4 regions of the Ruegeria sp. F12 genome follow, and region 1 is predicted to be linked to each of the others. Evidence: riboswitches for the same ligand, from Rfam matches in the RefSeq annotation. Region 1 holds a riboswitch; each other region holds the start of a gene.
What was found. Region 1 has a riboswitch for cobalamin ahead of ACR0CA_RS02850 (DUF1636 family protein). Riboswitches for the same ligand answer to the same signal wherever they lie in the genome.
Positions count from the first base shown of each region.

Region 1 (7,490 bases):
GGTAGGCAGTACGTCCGAGCGGCCACGATAGGGCGAACCGGATGGCCCGGCCTCGATCCGCTTTCCGGCTAGTGCGTCGATTAGGGCGTTGCGTTCAGACTGGGCGGAAGGCGCGGGGTCGAAATTGCCGGTCACTTCTGGCACCCGGCCAAAGATGTGCAGCCCGTCGCCGAACTGGCTTTCCTTGATGTCACAGACAAAGCGGTCGATGCGGGTGATCGCCTCGGCGGTGCAGGTGGCCTGATCCAGACCCAGATCGCTTTCCAGCCCGATGGCCTGAGCCTCATTCCGGATATCCTCTTGCAAACGGTCGCGGCGCTTGGGGTCCAGACCATCGGCGTTCGAGAATTCGTCCAGCAGGGACTCCAGCCGTACCATCCGATCCGGTGTACCGCTTTCTCTCAAAGCGGGCGGGATGTGGCCCAGCGTGACGGCTCCGATCCGACGCTTGGCTTGCGCGGCCTCGCCGGGGTCATTGACGATGAAAGGGTAGATCACCGGCAGATCGCGGATAAGCGCTTCGGGCCAGCAATCGGCTGAGAGCGCGACGGATTTGCCGGGCAGCCATTCCAACGTGCCATGGGCACCGATATGGATCAGCGCGTCGGTGCGCAGGCTTTTGCGCAGCCACAGGTAGAAGGCGACATAGCTGTGGCGCGGGGTGCGCGACAGGTCGTGATAATCGTCATCGCGCAGCTCGGGCGTGCCGCGTTCAGGTTGCAGCGCGACCAGAGCTTTGCCCCGGCGCAGCGCGGTGAAGTGGAAGGCACCATCCGCGAAAGCGGGATCACTCTCGGGCGCACCCCAGATGGTTTGCAGGTCGGTGCGTAGCTGTTCGGGCAGGTCGGCCAGCGCGGCTTGGTAATCGGTAAGGGGCCATGCGATCCGCGCGTCCAACAGAGTTTCAGAAATCGGTTCGGCAGAGGCGGTGTCATAGTCCTCGGCCTGTAGGTCGGACAGCATTGCCTCGGCCGAGGCCAGCGCGTCGAGGCCCACCGCATGGGCCATCTGCCAGTCCTTGCCCGGATAAGTGGACAGCACCAGCGCGGGCACTTGATCGGCTTTGGGTTTGTCCTGAAGGTTCAGCCAGCCGGTGACACGGTCGAGGATGGCCTCGATCCGTTCCTCCTCGGCCCGGTGGGCAAAGCGGGAATATTCCAGATGCGGGTCGCGTTTGCCCGGCTCCTTGAACGAGGCGATGCCCGCTGAAATCCGCCCGTCCACCTCGGGCAGCACCACATGCATGGCGAGGTCGGCGGGGGAGAGGCCGCGTTCCGCCTCGGCCCACGCCTTGCGGCGCGAAGTGGCCAGTGCGACCTGGAAGACGGGCACATTTGCAGCGTCCAAAGGCGAGGTACCCGACGCGCTTTTGCCCGAGAAGGACGTGGCGTTGATGATCGCGGACGGGGCCAGCGATACGATGGTGTCGCGCAGCCAGTCGGCGGCGGATGGCACTTTCAGGGAAGGGGCGAACAGGCCCACGGCCTGAAAGCCGCGCGCGCGCAGGCTACGGATCAGGGCGGCCACGGGGGCTGTGTCGGCCGAGGTCAGGTAAGCGCGGTAGAAACTGACCACGACGCGTTTTGAGTCACCGGAAAACGCCTGTTCCGCCGGAATCACTCCGCGATCGGGGCACCATGCGCCGCAGTCGGGCAGGGATTTAGCCCCCATCACCGGACCCGCATAGAGCCCCGCTGCCAGTGCCATCTGTGCCAAAGCGGCTTGTGCTGCAACCACGCCGCCGGTGTCACACAGGTGCGCTAAGCGGCGCAGGGTGGAGACGGGCAGGGTGGAATACTCATCCAGTCGCGTATCCTCGCGCCCGTCGGCGGGCAGCACGGCCACAGCAATCCCTTTGGTCTGCGCAAGCGATAGAACCTGCTGCAGTCCGTAGGACCAATAGGGCACTCCGCCGATCAGACGGATCAGGATGCCTTTAGCGCCCTCCAACGTCTGTTCCACATAGGTGTCAACGGACAGAGGGTGTTTCAGCGCCGTCAGATTGGCCAGTCGCAGGGTCGGCATCCGACCGTCAGGCCCGCCACCGCGGTGCCAGCCTGCCGCGAAAGCACCAAGGTCGCTGTCCGAGAACGACAGTACCACCAAATCCGCCGGGCTCTGGCCCAGATCGGTTGGGGTTTCGGATTCCTCTAACCCGTGGCTTTCGCGGAAGACGACGTGCATGGTTTACTCGGCAGCCTCGGTGACGCCCGCGAGGATGTCGCGGATTTCAGCCTCTTTGATATCGTCATGCTCGGCGATCACCACCAGACGCGAGCGGCGCTCTTCGCCGGGCTCCCACGGACGGTCATACTGGTGACGCACACGCGCGCCGACGGCTTGAACCAGCAGGCGCATTGGCTTGCCCTGAACAGCGGCATAGCCTTTGACGCGCAGGATGTTCAGCTCGGTCGCCAGGCGTTCGATCTTTGCAACCAGATCCAGCGGGTCGGTTTGATCCGGCAATTCGACGATGATGCTTTCGAAATCATCATGCTCGTGATCGTGATGACCGTCATGATGCGAAGGCCGCGCATCCATGTCATCCTCGGCGGCGGCCTCAAGACCCAACACGACGCGCACGTCCACCACACCTTCGGCCACTTCGACCACGGGCAGAGGACGCGGGGCCTCGGCGGCGATGATCTCTTTGGCTTTGACGACACCTTCGGGGCCGGCCAGATCAGGCTTGGTCAGCAGGATGATATCGGCGCAGGAGATCTGATCCTCGAACACCTCGGACAGAGGCGTTTCGTGGTCGATGGAGTCGTCGGCCAGACGCTGGGCATCCACCGCCGCGACATTCGGGGCAAAGCGACCGGCGGCAACGGCCTCGGCGTCGGCCAGCGCGATCACGCCGTCAACGGTGATCTTGGATCGGATATCGGGCCAGTCGAACGCTTTCAGAAGCGGTTTCGGCAGCGCAAGGCCCGAGGTTTCGATCAGGATATGCTCGGGGCGCGGCTCCAGCGCCATCAGCGCCTCGATCGTGGGGATGAAATCATCGGCCACGGTGCAGCAAATGCAGCCATTGGCCAGTTCCATGATGTTTTCCGCCGGGCAATCGGGAATGGCGCAGGACTTCAGGATATCGCCATCCACGCCGACATCGCCGAATTCATTAACCACAACGGCCAGACGCTTGCCCTGCGGGTTCTGCATCAGGTGCCGCACCAGCGTGGTTTTACCCGAGCCCAGAAAGCCGGTGATCACAGTAACGGGGAGTTTTTCGAGGGTGGACATGTCAGGCTCCAATCGGGGGAATGCGCGAGGCGCAGTTTTTGCGGAAATGTTCGGGGCGCTCGCGCCATTTGACCAAGCCGTCTTCGGTGGCCAGATACTTGGTCGCGCCGTCGACGATCACGTCGACATGATCGACCTCGTTCAGGTTCTCATAAACAAAGGTCCAGCGCTCGGGTCCGCCGCGCAGAACGATGGAACAGCCCTGATCGCAATTCGACAGGCACTCGACGGCTCTCAGCGTTACGCCTTCGGGCAGATCGGCCTGTTCCAGCGCCTTGTGCAACAACGTGCCGGGGCGGTCTGCGTCATCTTCAACAGGTAGGCCGCGGCGGCAGGTGGTGCAAACCAGCAGCTCGACCGGAGCGGTCTCGGTCATGTCTCTCATCCCCCCAAATCCTCATCGTGGGGGACGGGGTTTCAAGCGGGTCGCATTTGACCCGACACCGGAACACCCCGTCCGGTTTCAATCGCGGGTGCTGGCAGGTCTCCCGGCTTGCGGATGTCAGGGCAATTGCCCTGTCGGATGTCCCGCCTTCCCGGCCTGTTTGGCCAGTGGCTTGGGCACCCTCTCCGGTCACGGTCGCGGGGGCGGCTGCGTTTGGCGGATGATCCGTTGACGCATTCCCTTTTCATCCTCGTGCAGAGGACACCAACGGATCGGACATGCGGCACCGGGCAGGGGCTTGTCAAGCGAGTCGCAAGCATCTGTGAAGCAACGGTGGAAAAGCGACCTGTAAGCGTCGCTGGGCGGCATGACGAAGCCCGCAACCCCGTGCTGCCATGACCGAAACGGCGCAAACAGGGAGACGTGTCGCATGAGAGTGGGCTTTATCGGACTGGGCAATGTGGGCGGCAAACTGTCCGGGTCTTTGCTGCGCAACGGGATCGACCTGACGGTGCACGATCTGAACCCTGATCTGGTCGCGGGCTTCGTGGCGCAGGGGGCCAAGGCCGCCAAAAGCCCGGCCCAGCTGATGCGCGATTGCGACGCGGTGATCACCTGTCTGCCATCGCCTGCTGCCTCGGACGCCGTGATGCAGGAGATGCTGCCCGAGGTCGGCCCCGGCAAGATCTGGATGGAGATGTCCACCACCGACGAGGCCGAGGTCAAGCGGCTGGGTGCGCAGGTCATCGAACGCGGAGGGGCGGCAGTCGACTGCCCCGTCTCGGGCGGGTGCCATAGGGCGGCGACGGGCAATATCTCGATCTTCGCGGGCTGCGACCGCGCGACGTTCGAACGTATCCTACCCTTTCTGACCACGATGGGCCGCCGCGTGCTGCACACGGGCGAGTTGGGCTCGGCCTCGGTGCTTAAGGTGCTGACCAACTACCTGGCGACGGCAAACCTGATTACCTGCGCCGAAGCGCTCGTGACCGCCAAGGCCGCCGGGATGGACTTGAACACGACTTATGAGGCGATCAAGATTTCATCAGGTACTTCCTTTGTGCATGAGACCGAAAGCCAGGTGATCCTGAACGGATCACGCGACATTTCCTTTACGATGGACCTTGTGAAAAAGGATATCGGGCTGTTTCAGGACGTCGCTGACCGCGCCGGTGTACCGCTGGAGATCAACCCGGTCATGATCCAGATTTTCGAGGACGGAATTGCCCGCTATGGTGAACGTGAAATGTCTCCCAACATCATCCGACGTCTGGAGGACGCAACCGGTCTAGATATCACAGCCTCCGGTTTTCCGCCCGAGATGGAGGACGACGAACCGGAAGAGCCCGGATACGAGGTCATCCCTCAGGGGCGTGGGGCCGAATGACGCAAGCCGCGCGTCAGTGGAATAGTCTGTTTTGTAGAGAGAGTGGAGGCGAGTACCGGAATCGAACCGGTGTACACGGATTTGCAAGAGATATGCACAGTAAAAAACCATTATAATTAAGCTTGTTAAGCCACAGAAATCTTTGTTGTGTATGGAGATGTGTACAATATTCATTATTGGCGCGTATTTTGCGTCCTCAGCTTATTCAGATCGCCTATCTAGCAAATCAATCAAAGCTGCAGCAATCGTTTCATCAGATTTCGTCTCACATTCCCATACGACGATTGGAGCCCATCCAAGTTCTCTAATTTCTTGTAGGTTCTTAGTGTCTCTAGCGAGGTTGCGTTCAAACTTTTCTTGCCAGAAGTCCGCTCTTGTCTTGGGAGTGCTAGCTTTGCGGCAGCCAGAGTGTCTGTGCCAGAAGCAACCATGCACAAACACAACTGACTTGTATTTTGGTAGGACTATATCAGGCTTTCCTGGCAATGATTTGACATGGATACGGAATCTAAATCCATGGCGGTGCAGCCATTTTCTAACCCGAATCTCAGGACCAGTGTTCACACTACCCACGCTGCGCATTATTTTTCGTCTGATTGGGTCTGTCGCCATGAAGGTGGTCGCAGTGTTCAATGAACTCAAAGGGTTGTGAGGAGGGCAATAGGTTTTAGCATTTCCGACGCAACATATCGGTTGCTCCTTTGTTCGAATACCATATGATGGCAAGACGAGCAGGAGTGGTAGTTTATGAAGCCATCGTCAATAGATTTGTTTGCTGGTGTAGGGGGCCTGACGTTGGGCTTCAGAGCGGCTGGTATCCATACTAGTCATGCGGTCGACATTGAGGCAAGTTGTGCAGAAGTATTTCCGCGCAATTTTCCAGAAGTTGAGTTTATTGAAAGAAGCGTTGCAGAGTTTACAGATCTCGAAATTGAGGCACTGGCCCCAAATGGAATTGATGTGGTTGCTGGCGGCCCTCCGTGCCAAGGATTCAGTTTGATAGGCCTACGTGATCCTGACGATGAACGCAGCAAGCTCGTTTTCGAATTTCGGAGATTTGTTAATATTTTAAGGCCCAAATACTTCGTGATGGAAAATGTTCCTGGCATGCTTTCTGCAGAAGGTGGACGTTGGGTAGAGGAACTAATCAAGCAGCTTGGTGGTGACGGGTATACCGTCTCTGACCCTACAATCCTCAATGCTAGTGAGTTTGGTGTTCCACAAGAGCGGAAGAGAGTATTCTTGCTTGGAACTCGAAAAGATATTAGCGCGCATTTGGAAGCGCCTGTTCCAACGCACTGGTCGCCAAGGACCAAAAACAGCGGAAAAAATGGAATAAATGGCCGTGTTCCTTTTGTAACTGTGCGGGATGCAATTGGAGACTTGCCAGATATTGAAAAACACAATCATCTGATTGAAGAACATACAGTCGCTTATGATAAGGATCCGCATTCAGAATACGCAAGAATGATGCGAGGGGTGGGTAACTTTAAAAACTTTTTTGGAGTTCCACCTTCAGATTGGGATTCGTCAGTGTGTTCGAACTGTAAGAGGATTGTGCACGGAGAAGTTCTTCGTAGTAGGTTTATGGAAACGCCACAGGGTGTAACCGTTCCAGTTAGCCGCTTGTTCAAGCTGAAGTGGGACGATGTAGCAAACACCCTCAGGGCAGGAACGCCTTCTAGTCGTGGTTCTTACTCATCACCAAGGCCAGTGCATCCAGAGGAACCCAGATGTGTTTCAGTTCGTGAGGGAGCTCGACTGCAGGGTTTTCCAGATTGGTTCAATTTCCATCCAACGAAATGGCACGGATTTCGGCAAGTTGGAAATTCAGTGAGTCCCATTGTTGCTAAAGCGGTTGGTGAAAAGATTGTGGAAGCACTCGCAAGGGCGGATCACACTTCAGTGAACTTTCCTTCTGAAAACCGTGAATCAATTGCCGCGGCCACTTTTTCATAATCCGTGTGTTGTAGCCCAGGATTGCTGATGAGAGCCATTGATAGGCCAACCATATCCGTAGACAGCGTTTCCGTGAGTTCAATTGCAAACCCGTTCTGGTCCTCAACCAGGCTGTAGGAATGGATATGAATGAAGTCAGAAGGGTCTTGTTGGTGAAAATGTGCGTCAACGTTGTAAGCAGCTCTCAAGTGCTCCAAAAAATGGTCTTGAATAACTAGTACAGTATTCTTTCGCCACCGTGCGATCTGACGGGCTTTGTGTAGTAGTTGAACTAGAATTTTTTTAGAAGCGTCTTTTTCGTTCAAAGAGAAACTGTAATCATCCTTAAAAGATCCATCTAGGTAATCGTTTCTCGCATCCCAAATTGGTCCGCTTCCTCCAGTCCCGCACGCTTGAACTTCAATCCCTACAAAATCAATAACGGTTTCTTGATCATCAAGCGCAGTGAGACCAAAATCCAAACTACCTTCGGAAGAGATCGAAAGCTCTCTAACTACACGGTACTGGGGGCTTGGG
Region 1 is NZ_JBQFOV010000002.1:26,112-33,601, reverse strand. Features, by position in the region: gene cobN (cobaltochelatase subunit CobN) at 1-2,184, opposite strand, end outside; gene cobW (cobalamin biosynthesis protein CobW) at 2,188-3,243, opposite strand; gene ACR0CA_RS02850 (DUF1636 family protein) at 3,245-3,619, opposite strand; cobalamin riboswitch at 3,705-3,912, opposite strand; gene ACR0CA_RS02845 (NAD(P)-dependent oxidoreductase) at 4,059-5,015, shown strand; gene ACR0CA_RS02840 (very short patch repair endonuclease) at 5,217-5,627, opposite strand; gene ACR0CA_RS02835 (DNA cytosine methyltransferase) at 5,763-6,974, shown strand; gene ACR0CA_RS02830 (NotI family restriction endonuclease) at 6,911-7,490, opposite strand, start outside.

Region 2 (7,490 bases), on a different contig from region 1:
CCTCGATATATGCGCCGCCCTTAATCAGAACCCCAGCCCGGGCCGAAGCGGTCAAAGCCGCAACGATGGAAACCGGTGTGGAAATGACGAGCGCACAGGGGCAGGCGATAACCAGAAGAACAAGTGCATTGTAAAACCAGAAGCCCCACGATGCGCCAAATGCAAGCGGTGGGATCAGGGCGATGGCCACTGCAACGACCATAACGATGGGCGTATAGATCCGCGCAAATTTTGTAACCCACTGCTCAACCGGCGCACGGCGAGCATGAGCATCACCGACCATCCGGATGATCTTGGCAAGCACGGTATCGGACGCTGTTTTCGTCGCACGAATTTTGAGGGTGCCTTCACCATTGATTGTGCCGGCATAGACCTCATCACCCAGCTCTTTGGGAACCAGCGCGCTTTCACCTGTGATTGGAGCCTGGTCAACGGCACCGGCCCCTTCGATGACTTCGCCGTCAAGTGGAATGCGATCCCCACCCCGAACGATGAAGCTGTCACCGACAAAGACATCCGCCGCCGGGACCGTTGCCTCGGAACCGTCAGCACGAACCAGCCGAACCGTCGGGGGGGCCAGATCAAGCAGCGCGGATACTGCGTTGCGAGCCCGTCCGACACTCCAGCTTTCCAGATAAAGAGAAAGCGAAAAGAAAAATGCTACAGTTGCCGCTTCAAAAAACTCGCCCAGAGCGATGGCACCAGCGACGGCAACAACCATCAGAAGGTTCATATCCGGCGAAAGTCGACGCGCCGAATACCAGGCCTTAGGGGCCACCAGCCAGACGCCAAACAAGATCGCGACTGCGAACAAAGCTGCCTCGGCTAATGGCATCGGAACCTCACCATGTCCCGAGAACAGCCCAAGCGCACCGCCCATGCCGGTTTCGAAAATGTGCCAGCCAAAACCCGCTGCCCAAAACCCTCCGCTGAGCGCGGTGAACCGCCGCTGACGTGCAATATGCGCCGCCTGATCCTGCGCGGCATTTCCGTCATCCCAAGAATTGGCGGTCATACCGGTGCTGGCAACCAGCAGCATGACATCTTCGTCAGAAAGCTTGGCAGCACTTTCAAGAAGCGTCATTCGACCGTTGATGACATCAAAAGCGAGATGCTCTTCACCACCAACTTTCGGGCCGATAACCCGGTTCAGGATCGCAACCTCTTCGGCGCAATCGAGGCCAGAGACCTGAAAGCTTCTGCCACCTTCGGGAATCGGACCGGCGGGCGCGATGTCACCACACCCGCTACTGCCGCACGCGTTGTGACCTTGTCTATTTTCGTGGTCATGGTCGTGGTTGTGGGTATCGGATGACATAGTTAGACCTCAAGAATCTCTGCGGTCCTTTGCAAATAGTTCCTACAGCAACTAGAGCTTCAATACCTTTTTCAATTTTTTTCAATCCGGTTCGTTGCCCGCGATATTGATGCTTCATTCCTTCTTGCGGGCCGGTCGCGTGGATGCAATTTAGTCGCAGAAGACGTAATAAATTTTGGAACAAGTCAATGCAGAAACGGATCGCAATTACCATCACGTTAGTCTCGATTACTGCCGGTTGCTCAGCCCAGTTCACAGGGGGCAAAAGCAAAGCATTCGAACCAGGTAACCTGCCGGATTCAGTTGTTGCGCTGGCAGAACCGGGGCAAGATCTGGCCACAGCGCGCCTTATGCCAGAAGATAACTGCTTTTGGTATGAGCACAGCGGACCTGTCGAGACGACGCTGGTTCCACTGCGCGCAACGAATGGCGCCCCGATCTGCGCTGCGCGTGACGCCTGATAAAAAAGAGGGCAGCGACATCCACCTGCGCTGCCCAAAATTTATGAGCGGGCTGTGACGCTATCTTCGGCCGAGTATAAGTATGCGGTCGAGCCGATTTTTACATGTGGGTAGAGATCATTGATATGGGCCATGATCATTCTAACACATCCAGAACTTGCGCGACCACCGATGCTTCTGGGCTGAGGTGTACCGTGGATTCTGAGATAAGTATCTCGATCCCCAACGTATAGATAAAGGGCTCGAGAGCCGAGAGCATTACTTGGCCCGGGTTCCATGCCATCCCGGAATTCCGCGTATTCGGGGTTGAGCTCGATCATTGAAGCCGTTGGCGTCCAATGTGGCCATTCGACCTTGCGCCGGATAGCATAGGTACCGGGCTCGTAAAGGTTCCCACGCGCGATCGCTACGCCATAGCGCATTGCTGTGCCGCCTTCCTCGATATGGTAAAGATAGCGCGCGACGGCATCGACATGGATGTCACCGGGAACCAAACCATCATTTGCTACGACACGTCGTGGTAAAAAACGGTCATGAACGCCCCATGGATTTGAGGTCGCTGGATCGTAGTCAAATGGCGTGACCTGGCTGTCCCAATAGGTCTTTTGCGACGAGGTTGGCCATGTTTTGGCGATCAATGGACTGGCCGCAGACGCCGAGAATAGCGCTGTGGTTGATTGAATGAAATGGCGCCGTGTCAGCATAAGTCTCGTCCTGGTTCACAAGTGTAATGTGGTTGCATCGCATTTTTGCGATCAAATTCGAGTCTTAAAGCCTCTAGCAGCTAGAGCTTCAAGAGGTTTCAGGTAACGCTTGGTTTACCTAATGGACCATGTCGCCGGTTGCGTGAATCCTGCATCGGTCGAGTCTACTTCGGACTAGGTCGCAAAGACATTTGACAGAAACGAAGCCGCCATTGTAGCGGTGAATTGTTTTCGGTTCCTGATGGCGGAAGCCAAAAGGATTAAAAGGGAATACGGTTCGGTGTTTTCAATGGCGCCAATTCCGTAACTGCCCCCGCAACTGTGAGCGGAGAGCGATGCCAAGACACCACTGGTTCGTAATGGAACCGGGAAGGTTGGCGGAGCGAGCACCCGCGAGTCAGGAGACCTGCCGTAAAGCGCCGGGCTATGCCCAGACTGAACCTGTCGGCCTTACGGTCGATTCAACCTGACAAGCCGCCGGGTGAGGCGGTAGGGAGAAAGAACATGCATATCGAACCGGGCATCGTGAATGGTGCCAAAATCGCGCTTTCCTATGTTACCGCCGCAGGTGCGGCTACTTACGCAGCGAAAGAAACGTTTTCCACATTGCGTGCGAATGGACCTGCATCTTTTGCTATGCGCTCGGTGCTCGCCACCGTTGGGGTTTTCCTTTTCTTCGAAGTCCTGCCGCATTTCCCGGTTGGTGTCTCTGAAGTCCACTTCATCCTGGGGTCGACGCTGTTTCTGCTTCTCGGTGCTGCACCCGCGGCTTTTGGATTGGCAGCTGGTCTCCTGATTCAGGGTGTTTTTTTTGCCCCGTTCGATCTTCCGCAGTACTTCATCAACCTGACCACTCTGCTGGTGCCGCTATTTGCGCTACAAGCACTGGCCAGCCGCATCATCGCTCCCGGCACAGCATATGTTGACCTCAAATATGGCCAAGCTCTTGCGCTGAGTGCGACGTATCAGGGAGGAGTAGTCGCATGGGTTGGGTTCTGGGCCTTCTACGGCCAGGGTTTCGGCGCAGAAACCATGGCTTCGGTTCTATCCTTTGGCGGTGCTTATATGCTGGTAATCGTCATTGAGCCGATTGCTGATCTGGCAGTGCTTGCGGCAGCCAAGGCGATGCGCGGTTTGAACAGTACAGGTCTGGTGACTCCGCGTTTGTACAACGCTGCGAAAGCTTGACCAAAGTTTGAAGCGGTGTCCTAAAATTGGGTTGCCGCGAAAAAACCGGTAGTCGCAGCTCCAAAGATTATTGTGGCGCGTCTCGAGGGCGCGCCACATTGTTTTTAGCCACTAAAAACCTGTACCCAACGATCAGGGTGAATCGGGTCCTGTATTCGTAGGAAAAGATACCTCGTTTCCTTCCACGTTTTGATCCTGTTGGTAACATTGTCCAGAACCAAATCGCCTTCACTCGAGCGATAGACTAGAACAGCATGGCCATTGCGATTGGTGTCCAAGACAGTCGCAATTAGTAGCTTCGTAGGATCCAAACCATTCTGCACAAGTTCAAACTTCTTTTGCAAAGCGAAGTCTTCGCAATCTCCTGACCCTTGCGTCGGCAGTGTCCAGTATTCTTTTGTCCCATATTGGCTTTGATCCGAAACTGCTCGGATTCTCCGATTGACGCGCGTGTTGATCGTTTTAACGATCTGATTTTCTTTTGCCACGGACAGACCAGAGCTACGAGCGCTCGCGCACGCCCACGAGTAGTCTTTGCACAGTGATTTGGCACCGGATGGCGCTCCAATCTTTTTGTCAAGACCGATCGAGGGAAGCTCAGAGGCTTGCAATGTAGCGGCAGACACAAAAAAGCTGCATATAAAACAGACCATTGGGAGATAACCCAGCAGGTTTTTCGATAACACTCCCTGAACTAAAGTGGGATTTGTCATATCTGCCTTCTCCATGCTCGTTCCTCTAAAGTATCCAAACTTCCCCGGCCAATGTGTTTTATTCCAAGCCTTCATGTGCTTGGGGAATTGCAACAGCTTCTTAGCCTCTAGGGGTAAAGCGGCAAAAATTTGCAGATTCTTTGGTATTTCTTCCTTAGTTGACAGCATCAGAGCATCCACGCCATCACCAGCCCGGCATAGCTAACAGAGCGAATTAGAGGGTAAGCTGATCGCAATTCTCTCATTCAACAATAATACAACAGAGATCGGCCGTCATCGCTGAGGGTTACGGAATACCGGGACAATGAAGCCGCTCCTCCGCAAGCTGAGATAGCCAGTTTCGGTTTTCCAGGCGCTGCAATTAGTGGCCGCTAATGACATCTTTGACGAAAGGCTCGTTGAGCAACGCCGTTAGCAGGGGGCATGAGGCCGCACCCTCGGTGCAGGTCTGCACAAGTTCTGCCAGTGCTTGCTCCAACCGTTGGAGGGCGGCGATTTTTGACCTGACGTTGTCGAGATGTCTTGTTGCAACGTATTCGACGTCACGACAAGCTTGCTCGGGCGCTTTGGACAATTCGCGAAGTGCGCATGCATCCTGAATGGTAAAGCCAAGATCGCGGCAGCGTTTGATGAATCTGAGCTCGGAGATTTCCCGTTCCGTGTATGCGCGGCGTCCCGAGGCGGTTCGACCGGCTTTCTCGACTATGCCTTCCCGTTCGTAATAGCGGATCGTCTCGACCGACAGACCGATCAATCTCGCCGCTTCGCCAATCGCAATCATGTGATGACCTTTCCCTTGAACCTGTAGCTACTACAGGATGCATGTTGTCGGTCATGATGTCGAATTTCACAAACCGCGCGAAGCAAGAATCGAGGAAGTCGAACCGGCTTCCGTTCGAGTTCGTCAAAGCCGGAGAAAGCTGACCATGAGCAAGTTTGTTGGCGCGAGTTTTATTGGATCGTTTACCGCACTTGGCGTTGCGACCTGCTGCATCTTGCCGATGGCCTTGATTTTACTTGGCTTGGGAGGGAGCTGGCTGGCCGTATTCGGCAAGATCGCCGCCGCGAGTTATTACGTGCTCGGCGGTTCGACGGCCCTGCTGTTTCTCTCTGGCATCGTCGCGTATCGCCGTGGTTCGCTCGACCGCCTCAAATGGTGGCTGACAGGCAGTTTTGCGTTGACGGCCATCGCTTGGGTTATCGTGCTCAACGAAATCCGAATAAATGATTTCCTGATAACCTTGATGTGACGCCATGAGTGAAAAGCGCCCGAACCTTGTCAGCACGATCATCTGCCCGGAATGTGGACATTCAAGGCCTGAAACGATGCCAACAGACGCGTGCCAGTGGTTCTACGAATGCACATCTTGCGGAAAAGTCCTGAAGCCACTTCCCGGCGATTGCTGCGTCTACTGTTCCTACGGATCGGCTCCATGCCCGCCAATTCAGGCGGGCTACAAATGCTGCGGTTGATACGGCGGCCGGGATGTCGGTTTTGTCCGCAAAGCCGGTCATCAGGCTTTGCGGACGCGGGTATTTTTTCACCGTAAGCTGGAACTTGCCCGGTAGGACAAGGCAGGCGTGAAGTCACGGATCAACTGGTTTGCCGTGAAGAATGTCACGTAAACCGGGCAGAAGAAGCGAGCGCCGCGTTTTTCAGGATCTTGCCAGCGCCATCGGAACTTCATGCGGCCGGGTATCTGGCGAACACCTCTGTGGTTCCATCCTTGCGGATCAGGAAGACGTCAAAAGCTTCGCGTTCGCTTTCCGGCCCCATGCCTGGCGAGCCGAAAGGCATTCCCGGAACCGACAGTCCGACGGCATCCGGGTGTTCGCCCAGCAGGCGCCGAATGTCAGCGGGCGGGACGTGTCCTTCGATCATGTAGCCCTCCACGCGGCCCGTGTGGCATGACATCATGCCCTCCGGAATCCCATTGGCAGTTTTGTAAGCGTTCAAGGCCTCCCAAGCACTGTTTTCCACGCCTACTTCAAAACCTTCCGCCCGCATGATTTTGATCCACGATCCGCAGCACCCGCAATTCGGATCCTTCAGGACATGGATTGAGGGACCGATTTTCGCTAAGGCGGGAAGCGCCGCGCTGCACGCAATTGCCGCGGCTCCTTGCATCAAGCGGCGGCGGCTCAGGTTATTCATTGTCATGTTCCCTCTTGGGTAAACTTGTTTTAAACCGATATAAAATCGCACCGGTAGGATTAAAGCTGGACCGCATTACAGGGCCGACTTGTCCGTCACCCTCCGATACTCATCAGATATGGCTTTCTGGGCGACGCAGGGATTTCTCACAATGATCTGACGCAAACTCTGCTCGGAAACGGAACCCTCGCTCTCCTTTTTTCGCTGCACCTGCCGCTCTGGGTCCTGCTTGGCAATAACCCGGTTCGCAAGCAACTCCGCTACCCTCCGTTCAAGGCCGGAATTGCGCCTATTTCTCACTGCTGCGTTCTATGGCACCCACGATCGAACAGTTCTGAATTCCACCACGCCCCGGACACGCCGCGATCAGCTCGTCCAGATTGTTCCTCAACCGTGCAAGCCCGTCGATCCGTTCCTGAATTTCGTCCCGCTTTTTGCGCGCTCTGGCCTGCATCGCGACGCACTCGGTATTTGGTGCCGTGCGCAACTCCAGAATTTCCGCGATTTCTGCCAGCGAAAATCCGAGCTTCTTAGCGCCGGATATGAATTTCAGCCGCCAAAGCGTGTCACCACCATAGTCCCGCGCGCCGCCGTCAATTGGGCGCGGCGGCTGAGTGACAAGGCCCTTCCTTTCATAAAATCGGATCGTCTCGACGCCTATCCCGGTCTCGCGCGCGGCCTGGCCGATCTTGAGTGGTTGCATCGCGGTCTCCCTCCGTCACCGTCATCTTGACACCGTATCATGATACGGAGGTTAAAACATTGGGGTCTTGGTGGTTGCGAGGATGTCAAATGCGGACCTTCCTGAAACGGTGGCTGCTGCCGATATTCGGCTCCGCCCTGGCGCTCTATCTGGTGTTTGCGCTCTACGGCAGCCTCGATTTTGCGCTGTTTCTGCAGGGCCTGCGCGGAGCCAACATGTTCTGGATCGCGATTCTTGCCGCCACCATC
Region 2 is NZ_JBQFOV010000014.1:114,616-122,105, forward strand. Features, by position in the region: gene ACR0CA_RS17315 (heavy metal translocating P-type ATPase) at 1-1,084, opposite strand, end outside; gene ACR0CA_RS17320 (hypothetical protein) at 1,112-1,315, shown strand; gene ACR0CA_RS17325 (hypothetical protein) at 1,507-1,779, shown strand; gene ACR0CA_RS17330 (L,D-transpeptidase) at 1,821-2,483, opposite strand; cobalamin riboswitch at 2,699-2,911, shown strand; gene ACR0CA_RS17335 (energy-coupling factor ABC transporter permease) at 2,988-3,671, shown strand; gene ACR0CA_RS17340 (transglutaminase-like cysteine peptidase) at 3,776-4,564, opposite strand; gene ACR0CA_RS17345 (MerR family transcriptional regulator) at 4,746-5,165, opposite strand; gene ACR0CA_RS17350 (hypothetical protein) at 5,311-5,634, shown strand; gene ACR0CA_RS17355 (GDCCVxC domain-containing (seleno)protein) at 5,639-5,857, shown strand; gene ACR0CA_RS17360 (DUF411 domain-containing protein) at 6,069-6,545, opposite strand; gene ACR0CA_RS17365 (heavy metal-responsive transcriptional regulator) at 6,829-7,242, opposite strand; gene ACR0CA_RS17370 (lysylphosphatidylglycerol synthase domain-containing protein) at 7,332-7,490, shown strand, end outside.
Region 2: it holds a riboswitch for cobalamin, as region 1 does, so the genes downstream of both, ACR0CA_RS17335 (energy-coupling factor ABC transporter permease) here and ACR0CA_RS02850 (DUF1636 family protein) in region 1, are expected to answer to the same signal.

Region 3 (7,490 bases), on a different contig from region 1:
ACCGTCGTACACCTTTGTTATAGTAGCTCTGCGGCAGGGCGAAGGTGTCGTTGACCCAAGGGTGTGTCCGATGGAACGCCGTGTCAAAGCAGGCGATCTGCGCTGTATCCGGGAAGGCCGCGCTGGCTGCGCGTATCCCTGCAAGACTATAGGGCTGATGCAGCGGCGCGAAAGGTATGAACCCAGACAACGTCTCGACAACCGAGGCGTCAATGCGCACCGGCTCGGAATAAACAGTGCCCCCGTGGACGACGCGGTGCCCGATGGCACGTACATGGATGTCCGGCAGGTATTCCCGCGCCATTTCCAGAAAGGCGTGGATCGCCTCGTCATGGCTTTTGGTGTTGGTCAAAGGACGGTCGATCGAGCGTCCTCCAGCGGATTGGGCCAGCAAACGTGGTGCGTCGCCCAAACGTTCGATCTGGCCACGCCAGCGCATACTGGGGCGATTGCCCTCAACCAGCTCATAAAGCGCGAATTTCAGGGAAGAAGACCCGGCGTTCAGCGCCACAACATGATCAGCCATGGATTTTACCCTTGTTTGCATGCGCATGAAGCGCGGCTACAGCACAGGATGCCAATCGCGAGGCATCATCATCGGATCGTGACGTCAAAATGATGGGAACGGCCGCACCGATCACGACCCCTGCCGCCTCGGCATGAGAGATGAAGGTCAACTGTTTTGCCACCATATTCCCGGCCTCAATATTAGGAGCGACCAGAATATCGGCAGCACCGGCAACCTCTGACGTGATCCCTTTGGTACGGGCGGCGTTCAGATCAACCGCATTGTCCATCGCCAGCGGCCCATCGACCAACCCGCCGGTGATCTGACCGCGCTCGGCCATTTTCGACAGCAAGGCCGCATCGACTGATGACGGCATATGCGGGTTGATCGTCTCAACCGCCGACAACACGCCGACCTTGGGCTGTTCGATTCCCAAAGAATGTGCCAGGTGAATCGCGTTTTGCACGATATCCGCCTTGGTTTCCAAATCAGGCGCAATATTCACCGCCGCATCCGTCACCATGATCGGGCGCGACATGCCCGGAACATCCATTACGAACACATGTGACAGTCGCCGCCCTGTGCGCAGCCCTTTTTCACGACGCAAAACCGCGTGCAGCAACTCATCGGTATGCAGATACCCCTTCATCAGGGTCTGCGCGCGTCCGTCGACTACAAGATCCACGGCACGGTGCGCGGCGATGCCGTGGCTGCGGGCCTCGACAATTTCGATGCCAGACAAGTCGGCCCTCAGCTCAGCGGCAGCAGCGGCGATTTTATCGGGGTCCCCGACGAGGATCGGCGAAATAATATGATTGGCATGCCCCAGCAACGCGCCGCTCAGAGAGTTGGGCTCTTCTGGCGCAACAACGGCGGTTGGCATCGGCTCTAGTGGGCGCGCTTTTTCCAACAGCGCGTCGAAATGGCGGTGCCGCTGCACGATCAGGCCAGGGACCTCGACCGAGTCGAACTCCATATGCGTCGAAGGCGGTGTGACCTGAACGGTGCCGCTGAGAACCAGTGCATTGTCAACGACCCGTCGCACTTCGGCTGAGCAGAGCAGATCACCATCGTCGCGCTTTTCCTCAACAGCGACAAAGGCAGTCAGTTCTTCACCCGCAAGCACCGGGAGGTGGAAGGCCAAATCCGCGCGGCGAGTCTGCGTTCCGGCGCCGGGCATGTAGTTTCCCAGCACGGCTGCGACCAGACCGGCGGGCCACAGCGCGGGTGCGACGGCTTCGGCAAGGCCGTCGCCATCCCCGTCATAGGCTGCCAGATGCAGCGGATTGTGATCGCCCGAGGCCGAGGCAAAAGCATAAAGGTCGTCAACCGTGCACAAGCGGGTCAGTTGTGCCGCGTCGCCAACCTTGAGCTGCTCGAAGGTTTTGTTTTCCTGGATTTTCATAGCGTGCCAACTTTGGTTTTTCGGACGTCTTACCGACTTGGGTCGCGGGTTTAATTGATGCAGGTCAGTTCGGGGTCACAATAGTACGTCCATCACCCTTGAGCCCGCAAAACGGAGCCTCGGCTTTCAAATTTTGCTGCGTCGCAGCATAACTGATTGCCCACTGAGCAGCAATATCCTTTGCGCTGTCTTCACCGGAACGTTGCGGAATCCATATTGACCCATGCTCTGATCTGAGGCAGTGACGCTACGATGGTTCCCGATGCTGCACGCGCGGGATGAAAAGGGAATACGGTAAGGTGCAGACCAAATCCGTAACTGCCCCCGCAACTGTAGGCGGTGAGCGACGCCAATATCCCACTGGCCGGATCAGGTCGGGAAGGGTGGCCAAGCACAGACCCGCGAGTCAGGAGACCTGCCATCTCAAACGCAACCAAACCGGGGCGGGGTGTCCTGGAAAGAGGCTCAATGTCACATCGACCCGATGTCATCAGAACCGTTCCTCTCCCTGCCCGTCTGGCATGCAGGTGGGGCGGAGCATGACGGATCATGTGGTGCTGATCTGCACGACCTGCCAAGGGGCAGAGGCGGCGCTATCGATTGCCGAGGCCCTGCGCGAGCGCCTGCCCGAGGGCTACGGCACACGGATGATCGAGTGTATGGCCGGTTGCGATCACCCACTTACCGTTGGATTTCAGGCGGGTGCGAAAGCACAATATCTGTTTGGCGAAATTCAAACCTCGGCCGATATCGACGCTTTGGCCGCTTTCGCGCGGCAATACCAAAACAGTTCCACAGGTTGGACCAAGGCAACGGATCGCCCCGAGGCGCTGTTGCACAAGACCTTGTCGCGGATGCCGCCCTTGGCGACGGGGGCCACATGACCGAACATGCGTTCCTTCAGGTCAACGGCGTCGGTTATCACGCCTATCACGGCGAAGTTCTGCTTCAGGACATCACCTTTGCGCTTCACGAAGGCGCGGTTCTGGCCATCGCTGGGCCCAACGGCGCAGGCAAGACAACGCTGATGAACCTTCTATGCGGGTCCGAGCATCCTTCGGACGGCAATGTATTGTTCAAGGGGCGAAATTTGCGCAGCATGTCGGCGACCGAGCGTGCGCGGATGATCGCTGTTGTCAGCCAGCAGGAATATCCCGACGGGCGGCTCTCCTTGCGCGAGTATGTAGCGCTGGGACAGATCCCGATCCGGGCTGACCGCTCGGCCGAGGCCCATGCCGCCGATCTTGCGCGAATTTTGGACCTGACCAGCCTGAACGATCTGGCCGACAAGCGCATGGCGGTTCTGTCGGGCGGGGAACGGCAGCGCGCCCATATCGCGCGGGCATTGGCGCAAAACCCGGCACTGCTGTTTCTGGACGAGCCCACCAACCATCTGGACCCGGACGCCAAGGGGCGGATGTTGTCACTGGTGGCCGGGCTGGGAATCACAGTGGTGATGATCGTCCACGATCTGGTCATGATCCCGGAATTTGCGACGCATGTCGCGCTGATGAAATCCACCCGTCTTACCGGGTTCGGACCTGTGGCCGACGTGCTGACCACCGACCGCGTGCGTGACACGTTCGGTGTCGATTACCTGTTTTTCCAGCACGAGGGCCGCTTGATCCCGGCGCTGGACATCCGAAAAACCTCAGTTTCCAACCCTGTTAGGAGCATTTCCGAATGAAACACATCTTGTCCGTGGCGCTGGTTACAGCCATGGCGGGCGGTGCCGCCGCGCATGAAGTTACCGTCGACAATTGCGGCGAACCGCTGGTGTTTGAAACCCAGCCCGAGCGTCTGGTCGTGCATGACATGAACATGACCGACATGGCCTTTGCACTGGGTCTACAAGACAAGATCGTCGGCCTGACCGGGATTACCGGCTGGTACAAAACCAGCCCCGAGTTCGACTCGCTGCGCGGCGATATCCCGGAACTGGCCCCGAAATATCCGACGGTCGAGAACCTGGTGGCCGTTGAACCCGACCTGTTCTTTGCCGGTTGGTACTACGGAATGCGGCCCGGCGGTGATGTGACACCGGAAACGCTGGCGCCCTTCGGGATCAAGACTATGATCCTGTCGGAAAGCTGCGTTCACCTGCATAAGGACCGCCCAAAGGCCAGCATGGACCTGCTGTTTGACGATGTCCTGCGTCTGGGCAAGGTCATGCATGTTGAAGACAAGGCCGAAGCGTTGGTTTCAGGCTGGAAAGACGAGCTGGCCGCGATTGAAGCGAAAACCGCCGATCTGCCGAAACCGCGCGTGTTCCTGCTGGACGGGCCCGCTGATGCGCCCTTCACCGCCGGAAAATACGCCATCCCTGATGCGATGATTGCCGCTGCGGGCGGTCAGAACGTGACCCATGACATGGATACAAGCTGGGGCCGTAGCTCTTGGGAGGCCGTCGCCGCCGCGAACCCCGAGTTCCTGGTGCTGTTGGACTATCAAACCGGAAATGGCGCGGCGGATACGTTCAAATTTCTGCAAGAACACCCGGTGATGTCGCAAACCGATGCGGTCAAAAACGAACGCTGGATCGGTCTGCGGTACGAAGAACTAACGCCGGGACCCGCGAACATTCAGGCGATCTCGAAAATGGCACAGGCCATGCATAAGGGCCTGAACTAATTTGGGCCGTCTGGGGCTGACACTTTTGGTGGGGGCGGTCATTCTGGCCGCCCTTCTTCTGGTTTCAACAATCTACGGAACCACATCCATCCCTCTGTCCGATACATTCAAGGCCATATTGCTGGGCACAGGCCTTGTGGATGGGGACGTGTCGCCCCTGCACCGTATCGTCTTTGACCTGCGCCTGCCCCGCGCGCTGTTTGCGGCCGTGATCGGCGCTGGTTTGGGGATTGTCGGCGTTGTCTTGCAGACAACCACTCGGAACGATCTGGCCGACCCGTTTCTGTTCGGGCTGTCTTCGGGCGCTGCAGCGGGTGCTGTGTTCGTCATCACCGTAACCGGGGACATTCTGGGGTTCTGGACCTTGCCGCTGGCGGCGTTTTGCGGAGGGCTGGTGGCCTCTGGCATCGTGCTGGCTTTGGTACACGGATTGCGGACGAGCGCGCCTGAGAAATTGATCCTAGCCGGGCTTGCGGTGTCCTTCCTGTTCTCAGCCCTAACCAATTACCTGATTTTCGCAGGCGATAACCGTGCTGCCCATTCCGTCATCTTCTGGATGCTTGGCGGTTTGGGTCTGGCGCGATGGGAAACCTTCCCGCTGGTCTGCGCCGGGCTGGCGCTTATTCTGGCCTATGCCCTCTATCGTAGCCGCTGGCTGGATGCGCTGCTGACCGGAGATGTCACGGCAACAACACTGGGCGTTCCGGTTCAGTCGCTACGGTTCAAAATGTTCTTTGTTGCTGCGCTCGCGACCGCCGTTTTTGTGTCGGTCGCCGGTGTGATCGGCTTTGTTGGCCTGATGGTTCCACATATTGCGCGCGGCATCGCTGGTCCTTTGCACAATCACCTTGTCCCGACGGCAGCCGTGGTTGGCGCGGTACTGCTGACCGGGTCCGATATCCTCAGCCGCCTGATGCTTGCCCCGCAAGAACTGCCGGTCGGAATTGTGACGACCTCACTGGGGTCGATTTTCGTTTTCATTCTGCTGCTCAGAACGGCGAAGCCCAAAAGATAAATTGGCTTGTCTTTGTCAGTCCCGACGCTTGCCGGGCTGTCAGCGCACCTGCAACAATTTGACAAAACAGATTTTTTGCATGCATATTTTTTTTAAGTTCCATGCAAAAACTGCCAAGAAATTGATCAATATCAAATCCGGCGCTGAACGAAGCCGTTAATCGGGAATAGCGACGAACAGAATCTAGCAAAGCCAGGTCTTTGAGAATGGGCCAAGTGACTACCCGGCGCGCCTTCCTGAGCGCGAGATTTCACGATGAGGACGGTGTGACAGCCAGACCTCCGGGATCGGTCGGGCCTGACTTTCTGAAGCACTGCACGAAATGCGGCGATTGCGCCTCGGCTTGTCCTGAGGACGTGATTGCAATCGCTGCGGACGGCTTTCCTGTTTTTCAACCCTCAGACAATCCCTGCACTTTTTGCGGTGACTGCGCCAATGCCTGCCCAACCCCTGCTTTGGACATCGACCTTGTGTCCAACTGGCCCTGGCGTGCCGCGCTAAAGCTGGACTCCTGCCTGTCGATGAATGGCGTCAGTTGCCGCCTCTGTCAGGACAATTGCGAAGAAAGCGCGATCCGGTTCTCGCTGCAAACCGGTGGTCGGGCCAAACCGACACTGGATGTGGCAGCCTGCACCGGCTGCGGGCTCTGCCCTACCGTTTGCCCGGCGGATGCCATCTCGCTGGACCACACCCCTCAACCCAAAATGGAAGCTGTGCAATGAACATCTGCGGTTGCCTTGCCCATGTCGCGCCCGACTACGCTACGGCTGCGGCGCAATCCATGAGCGATACACCGGGTGTGGAAATCCACGCCCAGACCGAAGACGGCCGTTTCGTCGTCGTGGTCGAAGATACCCCTGAACGCCTTGCGTCCGAGACCATCATGGATCTGCACCAGATCCCCGGGGTCGTGTCTCTGACGTTGACCTATCACCATTTCGAGGACCTCGCAGAGACCCGCCCGCGTCCCGATGCCCTAAGCCAAACCACCAGCCGGAGGCTCACGCTATGACACATTCTGAATCACGCCGGACATTCCTCAAGGCCACTGCTGCCACAGCCACGGCCTCGGCCGCCGGTATTCCGCTGGCCACAGGCACGGCCGACGCTCAGGCGGCGACGCCGGATATCCGCTGGGACAAGGCCGCGTGCCGGTTCTGCGGAACGGGCTGTTCCGTTCTGGTTGGCACCAAGGAAGGTCGCGTCGTGGCCACTCAGGGCGACCCGGACGCGCCGGTGAACCGCGGCCTGAACTGTATCAAGGGCTATTTCCTGTCCAAGATCATGTATGGCAAAGACCGCCTGACCACTCCGTTGCTGCGCAAGACCAATGGCGAATACGACAAGAATGGCGAGTTCGAACCGGTCAGCTGGGACGAAGCCTTTGATGTCATGGCCGCTAAGTGGAAAGAGGCGCTGGCCAAGAAAGGCCCGACCAGCGTGGGCATGTTCGGCTCGGGTCAGTGGACGGTCTGGGAAGGCTATGCCGCCGCCAAGCTGATGAAAGCGGGCTTCCGCTCCAACAACATCGACCCCAACGCGCGCCATTGTATGGCTTCGGCTGTTGTTGGGTTCATGCGGACCTTCGGCATAGATGAGCCGATGGGCTGCTACGACGATTTCGAGCACGCAGACACATTCGTTCTGTGGGGTTCCAATATGGCCGAGATGCACCCCATCCTGTGGTCGCGCCTGACAGACACGCGTCTGACCAAACCGGGCAGCGAAGTTCATGTCCTGTCAACATTTGAACATCGTTCTTTCGAATTGGCTGACAATGGCATCGTGTTCAATCCACAGACAGATCTGGCGATCCTGAACTATATCGCCAACTACATCATTCAGAATGGTGCGGTGAACGAAGACTTCGTCAAAAAGCACGTAAACATCACCAAGACGGCAACCGATATCGGTTACGGCCTGCGCGACGA
Region 3 is NZ_JBQFOV010000004.1:83,739-91,228, forward strand. Features, by position in the region: gene ACR0CA_RS07150 (acetate/propionate family kinase) at 1-526, opposite strand, end outside; gene ACR0CA_RS07155 (bifunctional enoyl-CoA hydratase/phosphate acetyltransferase) at 519-1,913, opposite strand; cobalamin riboswitch at 2,151-2,350, shown strand; gene ACR0CA_RS07160 (DUF1636 family protein) at 2,453-2,797, shown strand; gene ACR0CA_RS07165 (ABC transporter ATP-binding protein) at 2,794-3,600, shown strand; gene ACR0CA_RS07170 (ABC transporter substrate-binding protein) at 3,597-4,544, shown strand; gene ACR0CA_RS07175 (FecCD family ABC transporter permease) at 4,546-5,559, shown strand; gene ACR0CA_RS07180 (ferredoxin-type protein NapF) at 5,766-6,281, shown strand; gene ACR0CA_RS07185 (chaperone NapD) at 6,278-6,571, shown strand; gene napA (nitrate reductase catalytic subunit NapA) at 6,568-7,490, shown strand, end outside.
Region 3: it holds a riboswitch for cobalamin, as region 1 does, so the genes downstream of both, ACR0CA_RS07160 (DUF1636 family protein) here and ACR0CA_RS02850 (DUF1636 family protein) in region 1, are expected to answer to the same signal.

Region 4 (7,490 bases), on a different contig from region 1:
ACTAAACGCCCAATTCTGGAACTTGTTGCACGGAATCGACCAAATGACCAAACGTATCGCATTTCAGGGGGAGCCCGGCGCCTATAGTCACGAGGCCTGCCGTAACGCACGCCCCGATATGGAGGCCCTGCCCTGCCGCACTTTCGAGGATGTGATCGAATCGGTGCGCTCGGGCGCGGCGGATCTGGCGATGCTGCCGGTTGAGAACACGACCTATGGGCGCGTGGCCGATATCCACCGCCTGCTGCCTCATAGCGGGCTGCACATCATTGATGAGGCCTTTGTCCGCGTCCATATCAACCTGCTGGCCGTTCCGGGTGCCACGCTGGACGACATTACCGAGGCCCATTCCCATCTGGTTCTGCTGCCCCAATGCGCGGGCTTTCTGAAACAGCACAACATCCACGGGCGCGTCAGCCCCGATAATGCCCGCGCCGCGCGCGAAGTGTCCGAACAGGGCGAACTTCACTCGGCCGCGCTGGCCAGCGAACTGGCCGGAGAGATTTATGGCCTCAACGTTCTGGCCCGACATATCGAGGACAATGACGACAACACCACCCGCTTCCTTGTAATGTCACGCGAGGAAGACCGCACGCGGCGCGGTGAACACGGAATGATCACCAGCTTCGTCTTTCAGGTCCGCAACATCCCTGCCGCGCTGTACAAAGCGATGGGCGGGTTTGCCACGAATGGGATCAACATGACCAAGCTGGAAAGCTATATGGTCGACGGCTCATTCACCGCCACGCAGTTCTATGCCGATATCGTGGGGCACCCCGACGACCGCAATGTGCAACTGGCGATGGAAGAGCTGGAGCATTTCACCACAAATGTCGAAGTGCTAGGCGTTTACCCGGCGGCGGTCACAAGGTGAAGGATTTGCGGCGCGCGCCGTCAATTCGGCGGCAGTCCACAAACCCCCTTGCCTGATAATAGGCCAGCCCTTCCGCATTGTTGACGCCGATCGTCGCGTCGATCGCCACAAGGCCTGCCGCACGGGCAGCTTTCAGGGTTTCCTGAAACAACGCCCGACCGACCCCGCGCCGAGCCGCCGAAGGGCGAATATGCGTGCCGATCAATCCCCAGCCGACAGGCGCGCCATAGGGGTTGCCCTCTACCGCTTGCTTCAGCGATTGAAACCCCAGCACCTCGTCCCCGTCCAACGCCAGAAGGCACTGAATCTGACCGGGATGAGAGACATAGTGCGTTTCGGCGAACCCGGCATCTGCCGGTTTGCTGCGCTTGTCTGCCAAAACAAGGGCTTGCAACACTCCAGCAATACCCGGCGCGTCGTATGAGGTTGCCTGTCTCAGGATCAGATCGCTCATATCGGTTTTACGACCCGTGCAGGTGTCGTTCCTCCATCTCGCGGGCGAATTCGGTCAGTCGGGATTGGAACCGGGCCCGGAACCGCGATTTGCCCAGCCGCAGCGATTGCAGAAACAGCCGCGCGGGCAGGGATTTGGCCGTCAGCGTTACATCCACGCTTAACCGGGTACGGCGTTGGGACAGAGCCAGAAGATCAACCTCAGTGACACCGCCGACCCCTTTGCCGATTGCCTCGAACCGCATTTGCGCGGGCGGGTCGCTGTGTGCCATTGTTATCTCAACATGGCGTGGCTTGCCCCGCAGGGTGAAGTCGGCCTGCCATTTGGTGCCCGGCACCACCCCCATGTGGCCGGACAGCCGCCGCACCTCGATCCCGCGGCGCATGGCCATACGTTCGAACCGTTCGAAATCGGCGACCATTTCGAAAACGGCGTTGATCGGTGCCTGAATATCTTCCTGTACTGTGAACTGCATTCCGACCTTTAGTTCGTTGACCTATTGCGTTTCTATTTCGTCAGTCCAGCGTATCTGCAAGCCAGTTCTGCAACAGGAAATGTGCAATGGCCCCTTTGCGGGCAGGTTTCAGAACCGGGTGCTCACCGGCAAAGGCCTGCATCATCTCGGACTTGCTGACCCACATGGCATCTTCAATTTCAACGGGATCAATCGAGATGTCACGCGACAGCGCCTGGCCCGCGCAACCAAACATCAAAGAGGCCGGGAAGGGCCAGGGCTGGCTGGACAGATAGGTGACAGCGCCGACGGGCACGCCCGCCTCTTCGAACACTTCGCGGCGCACAGCAGCTTCGAGCGTTTCGCCGGGTTCGACAAAACCCGCCAGCAGCGAATACATCCCCTCGGGCCAACCCGGAGACCGCCCCATCAGTACCGAGTCCCCATGGGTGATCAGCATGATCACCACCGGGTCCGTGCGCGGAAAGTGCTGGCCGCTACACGTGGGGCAGCTTCGTTGCCATCCGGCCTGCGTCATCGCGCTGGCCGCGCCACAGCGGGCGCAGAATTTATGGGTTTCGTGCCAGCCGATCACCGCCTTGGCGGTCGCCGCAAGCTCGGCATCACGCGGGGACAGCCACGTCATGATCCGGCGCAGCTCGGCAAATACGAACCTGTCTGGCAGGTCAGGATGCTGCTGTTCCGAGCCATCCACGAAACCACCTACTTCAGACAAATCCTGCCCGTCAGGTTCCCAATTCGAGATATCGGCAGCAAAGACCGGGACACCATCCGACAGGCCCAGAAAAATCAGCCCATCCGCAACTCCGCCCGGCCCTTTTTCGACCAGCGCATGAGACACCGGGATCAGACCCAACCGATCCGAAGCCTCACCCTCTACAAGGGGTTTGCCGCGCCATATCAGCAGGCATTTGGCATTCGGGTCCGCCACCAGGCCAGCCAGCGCGTCGGCATCGCCCCGAATATGCGCCGCACGGTCCAGCCCTGATCCGCCGAACGTCACAAACTCTGCATTCTTCATTGCATGCCCCCCAGATTGTGCGCATAGGGCTGCCACGATGGTTCTGGGGTTGCAATGGGTATTCATGGAACTCCGAAAAAACACCCGCTGCCGCTGAAAGACCGCAGGTCCGCCTTGAAAATTGCACGCAACACTCTTTTTGTTGAAAATGATTGATAAAAAACTGCCTAAAGTAGAGTAGTGTCGACTTTTCCTTCCTCTCAAACCGTCCAACTGCGAATTCTGGCCACGTCCGATCTGCATATGAATCTGACGGCATATGACTATTACACTGACAGGCACGAACCGACGATTGGCCTGACCCGGACCGCAGACCTGATCCGCAAGGCCCGAAGCGAGGTACAGGACGGGTTGGTTCTGCTGGTAGACAATGGCGACTCGGTCCAAGGCACGCCGCTGGGCGACTGGGCCGTGGCTCAACACCCCGAGCGCCATGTTCTGATGCAGGCCTTCGACCTTCTGGGCTACGATGCTATAGGGCTGGGCAATCACGATTATGGCTTTGGTCTGGACGTGTTGGACCGGATCATGCGGCAGGCCCCCTGCCCTGTTCTGTGCAGCAATGCCCACAAATCCTCCAGCCCGCAGGTCTGGCAGGAGCACACCATTGTCAGGCGTCAGGTCGAAATCCAAGGGCACGCGTACGAGCTTGCAATCGGCATATTCTCGGTCCTGCCACCCCAGACCGCAAAATGGGAGGCGCACAAGCTGGCAGGTGCAGTTCAGATCGGCGACATCCTTGACTGTGCGCGCCGCAAAGTCGCTGAACTGCACGAACTGGGCTGCGATATCGTTGTGGCGCTGGCGCATACGGGGTTCGGTCCGGCGCAAGACACGCCCGGCATGGAAAACGCGTTGGTACCGTTGGCCGCCATCGACGGGATCGACGCCATTGCGGGCGGGCATTCCCATATGGTTTTTCCCAGCCCTGAACAAGAATACAGCGGCTATATCGACGTTGATTGCGGGCTGGTGCACAGCACCCCCGTCGTGATGCCCGGTGCGGCGGGGTCATATCTGGGCGTCATCGACCTGACCCTCGGCACATCACTGGACGACCGATGGCAGGTATTTCATGGACACGCGCAGGTGCGTTCGGTTTCGACAGAGGCGTCAGATGAAGACGCCGCACTGACGCAGCTACTTGCCACCGGCCACGCCGAGACGCGGCGGCGGGTGGCCGAACCTGTGGGACAGGTACAGCAGCACATGCACAGCTATTTCAGCTTTTGCGGCTATGACCGGGGCTTGGCTTTCGTGGCCGCCGCTCAAATCCTCGCGTTGCGACCTTTTCTAAAGGATACGGACTATCGGGACTGCCCAATCCTGTCTGCCGTGTCCCCGTCGAAATTCGGCGGGCGTGCCGGGCCTCGGTTCTTTACCGACGTCCCGGCCGGGGAAATCTGCCTGCGCCATGTGACGGACTTGAACGTCTTTCCCGATGAGATGATGGCCGTCGCCGTCACCGGTTCGCAAATCGAAGACTGGCTGGAAATGTCCGCAGGCGTCTTTAGCAGGATGATCCCCGGCCAACGATGCGATCTGCTGGCCTCGGACCGCGCAGGGCATAATTTTGACGTCCTGCATGGGCTGACATACCGGATCGACCTTAGCCAGCCCGCTCGGTTTGGCGCAGATGGGGCACTTTTGCACCCATCGGCCCGCCGCGTCCGCGAGATTCGTTTCGAAGGCCAACCCTTGGATGCAGAGCAGACCTTTGTGGTGGCGTTGAATAATTACCGCGCAAATGGCGGTGGGCACTTCCCCTTTGCCGGGCGGGCGACGCGCGTTCCGCTGCCGATTCTGCCCCTACAAGATCTGGTCAAAAACTACGTGACTGCCGGGCCTCATTCCGGCACCGTGTTCGAGCGTCCGTTCCGTCTGTCCCCTGTGGCCGGGGCGTTGGCGGTTCTGCGTACAGGCCACAAGGCCTGGCATCATCTGGACGACATCGCCGAATTTGCACCCAACATCGCTGGAGAGGACGAGGCCGGTTTTCTGATGATCCATTTGACGCTCTGACGGGTTGTCATTTGCCGCGCACTTGCCTATATCGCGTGCTGAGAGGTTGGCGCGGGCGAGCGCCTCGCCAACCTGGTCAGGTCCGGAAGGAAGCAGCCACAACGAGCCCCGCTTGGGTCGATGTCCAACCTCTCACTTTTCTCCCACATGATCCTGGGCAATAAGCTGCGGCCAAACCGCTGCGTTGCGACGGGCGAACACGCCGATATGCCCGATCTCTTTCACCCCAAAATCTGACAGTGACAACAACCTACGCCGCGCATTCGGGCCATAAAGCTCGGCCAGGCGCCACACCGCTTTGGGCGGCACCACCTGATCGTCGTCGAATGCGATCAGATCGACCGGCACTCCCTGCTCGGCCCAGTGCGCCTCGGGCAGGGTCTTGCCCAAATCGGGCAGATAGTTCGTCGGTGCCGTGCACCATTTACGCCACTGCCAGTAGACCCGCGCGGGCAGGTCAGCCCCAAAGCCCAAAGCCCTGCCCGGCAAATACCCCGCCGCTTTGACAACCAACGGCGCATGGCCATACCAGAACAACCCCGCCAGTGCCTTGTACGGCCACGGGTGATCAGACAGGGTGACCAGCCCGGAGCAAACACAGATCATGCGGTCAATCTGCGCGATATCCGGCTGAACCGGGCCCAGCATTCCACCAACGGAATGGCCGATGCTCCATTGTTCCGCGTCCGGGAAACGTTTGCGCATTTCTGCGCGGGCAGCGGGCATGTCGATCAGCGCCCAGTCCGCCATGGTTACCTGCGAGTCCTGCAATCGGCCGGTCAGGGAATGGCCGAAATCCCGATAATCATAGGTCAGGCAAGCCATGCCCTGCTCGGCCGCCAGCCAATGGGCAAAATGCTGATAATAGTCGCGGGGCACGCCGGTCGCTGCATGGATTACCACAACTGTCTTGGGGGGCAAGGCAGGCAGATAGAGGCGCCCCGACAGCATCGCCGAACCAGACGGAAACTGGACATCTTCGGTCAAAACAGGATGCGTATTGTCCAACATCGCCCGCGCCTCATATTCTAAACTGTTTAGTTCACCCGCGCAGTCGGCCCTGTTCCGTCATCAGAGTCAAGCCGTGGGGAAATTGACCCAACGTCGCGCCGGTATTCAATGGCGCTTGACTCGAAGCCCGCTCAACCGCTAGCGATGGCGTGATGGTTCTTGTCCCTTTTCGGGATAGGATGAAAAGGGAACACGGTGCGGTTCTGCCCGGCATTGCCGGAACGAACCAAGGCCGAGACTGCCCCCGCAACTGTAAGCGGTGAGCAATGCCGAGATACCACTGGCCGAAAGGCTGGGAAGGTCGGCAAAGCCACGACCCGCAAGTCAGGAGACCTGCCATCGAACGAAAACCGAAACTCGGGCGGGGTGTCCGGGACAGGTCGTCAGCACGCTGTCAAACCTGATCCATGCCCCTCGTCCAGCGCGCGGAGGGCGCATCATGATCTGGAAGACCAAGACCCACGAATTCACCGCGACGGTATGCCAAAAAACCGGCGCCCCCTGCCCGGCACTGGCCCGAATGGCACGCGCCCTGACGGATGCAATGGCCACGGCCCGTCCGGCAACAACCGATGCGTTCGAGATCGAAGGCAGCAGCGACTTGACCCATTGCGCCGAAGGGTGCTCGGCCCGGTTTCGCGCCCAACCCGATCAGATCCGGGTGTTCTGCGGTGTGGCCGCCGACACTCCGGCCGAGCGGCTGGATCGCTATGCGGATATGTTGTTCGGAGCAGATTTCACCGCCCACGCAGCCAGCCTTTTGCCGACACCGCCCTGCGCGATGATGGAAGTGGTTACCACGGCGCCCCAGCCAGCCGCGCCGACCGAACACCAGCTTTCAGCCTGAATTCAGCTGCCCGTCCGGGCCGCCGAAGTGGCCCAGACCATCTGCGCCTCGGTCTCGACGGCGCAGGGACGTACTGTCCGTAGCATCTGCATAGCGGTATCTGCGGGCAGTCCGCTATCCGTCATCAACCGCAAAGCAACCATACCCGATCGCCCGCAGCCGCCCCGACAATGGACCAAAACGCCTCCGCCGCCGGACAGCAGCGCACGGGCCCGCTGGCTGACATTGGACCAAATGGCCTGTATCCGCGCATCCGGCGCACCAAAATCCTGGACCGGCAGGTGAGCCCATTCGACCCCGTGCCGCTCCAGATCGCCACCGAACGCCGCCGCTCCCAGGTTTTTCATCTCAGAGCTTGTGGTCATTGAAATCACCAGATCCGGTCGCCAGTCCTGCACCGTCTTCAGATCGGCCGCATAAGCACCTCCCGCGCCGGGCAGCGGAGATATCCCCAGACGACCCGGCCCCAGTCGCAGGGAATAGATGGCGAAATTATTCATGGCACGTTCCGATCAATCTGCACCGATGATGTATCGCCTGCGTCCTTGCTTGCAAATCGAATTTCCTGCGCTGCTGCTGTGGACGTGGGCGGCAGGGGTCACTACGCTGCATCGGACTCCGAATCCGACAGAGCAGATATGACCGACACGCCCAGCCCCGCCTATCAGGTTCTTGCCCGCAAATACCGCCCGGAAACCTTCGCCGATCTAGTCGGTCAGGACGCCATGGTACGCACGCTGAAAAACGCGTTCGAGGCGGATCGAATTGCGCAAGCCTTTATCATGA
Region 4 is NZ_JBQFOV010000020.1:44,687-52,176, forward strand. Features, by position in the region: gene ACR0CA_RS19580 (prephenate dehydratase) at 44-874, shown strand; gene ACR0CA_RS19585 (N-acetyltransferase family protein) at 864-1,328, opposite strand; gene ACR0CA_RS19590 (SRPBCC family protein) at 1,336-1,803, opposite strand; gene nudC (NAD(+) diphosphatase) at 1,844-2,824, opposite strand; gene ACR0CA_RS19600 (bifunctional 2',3'-cyclic-nucleotide 2'-phosphodiesterase/3'-nucleotidase) at 3,005-4,846, shown strand; RNA gene ffs (signal recognition particle sRNA small type) at 4,886-4,984, shown strand; gene ACR0CA_RS19610 (alpha/beta hydrolase family protein) at 4,979-5,857, opposite strand; cobalamin riboswitch at 5,994-6,212, shown strand; gene ACR0CA_RS19615 (hypothetical protein) at 6,297-6,704, shown strand; gene ACR0CA_RS19620 (protein-tyrosine phosphatase family protein) at 6,707-7,204, opposite strand; gene ACR0CA_RS19625 (DNA polymerase III subunit gamma/tau) at 7,343-7,490, shown strand, end outside.
Region 4: it holds a riboswitch for cobalamin, as region 1 does, so the genes downstream of both, ACR0CA_RS19615 (hypothetical protein) here and ACR0CA_RS02850 (DUF1636 family protein) in region 1, are expected to answer to the same signal.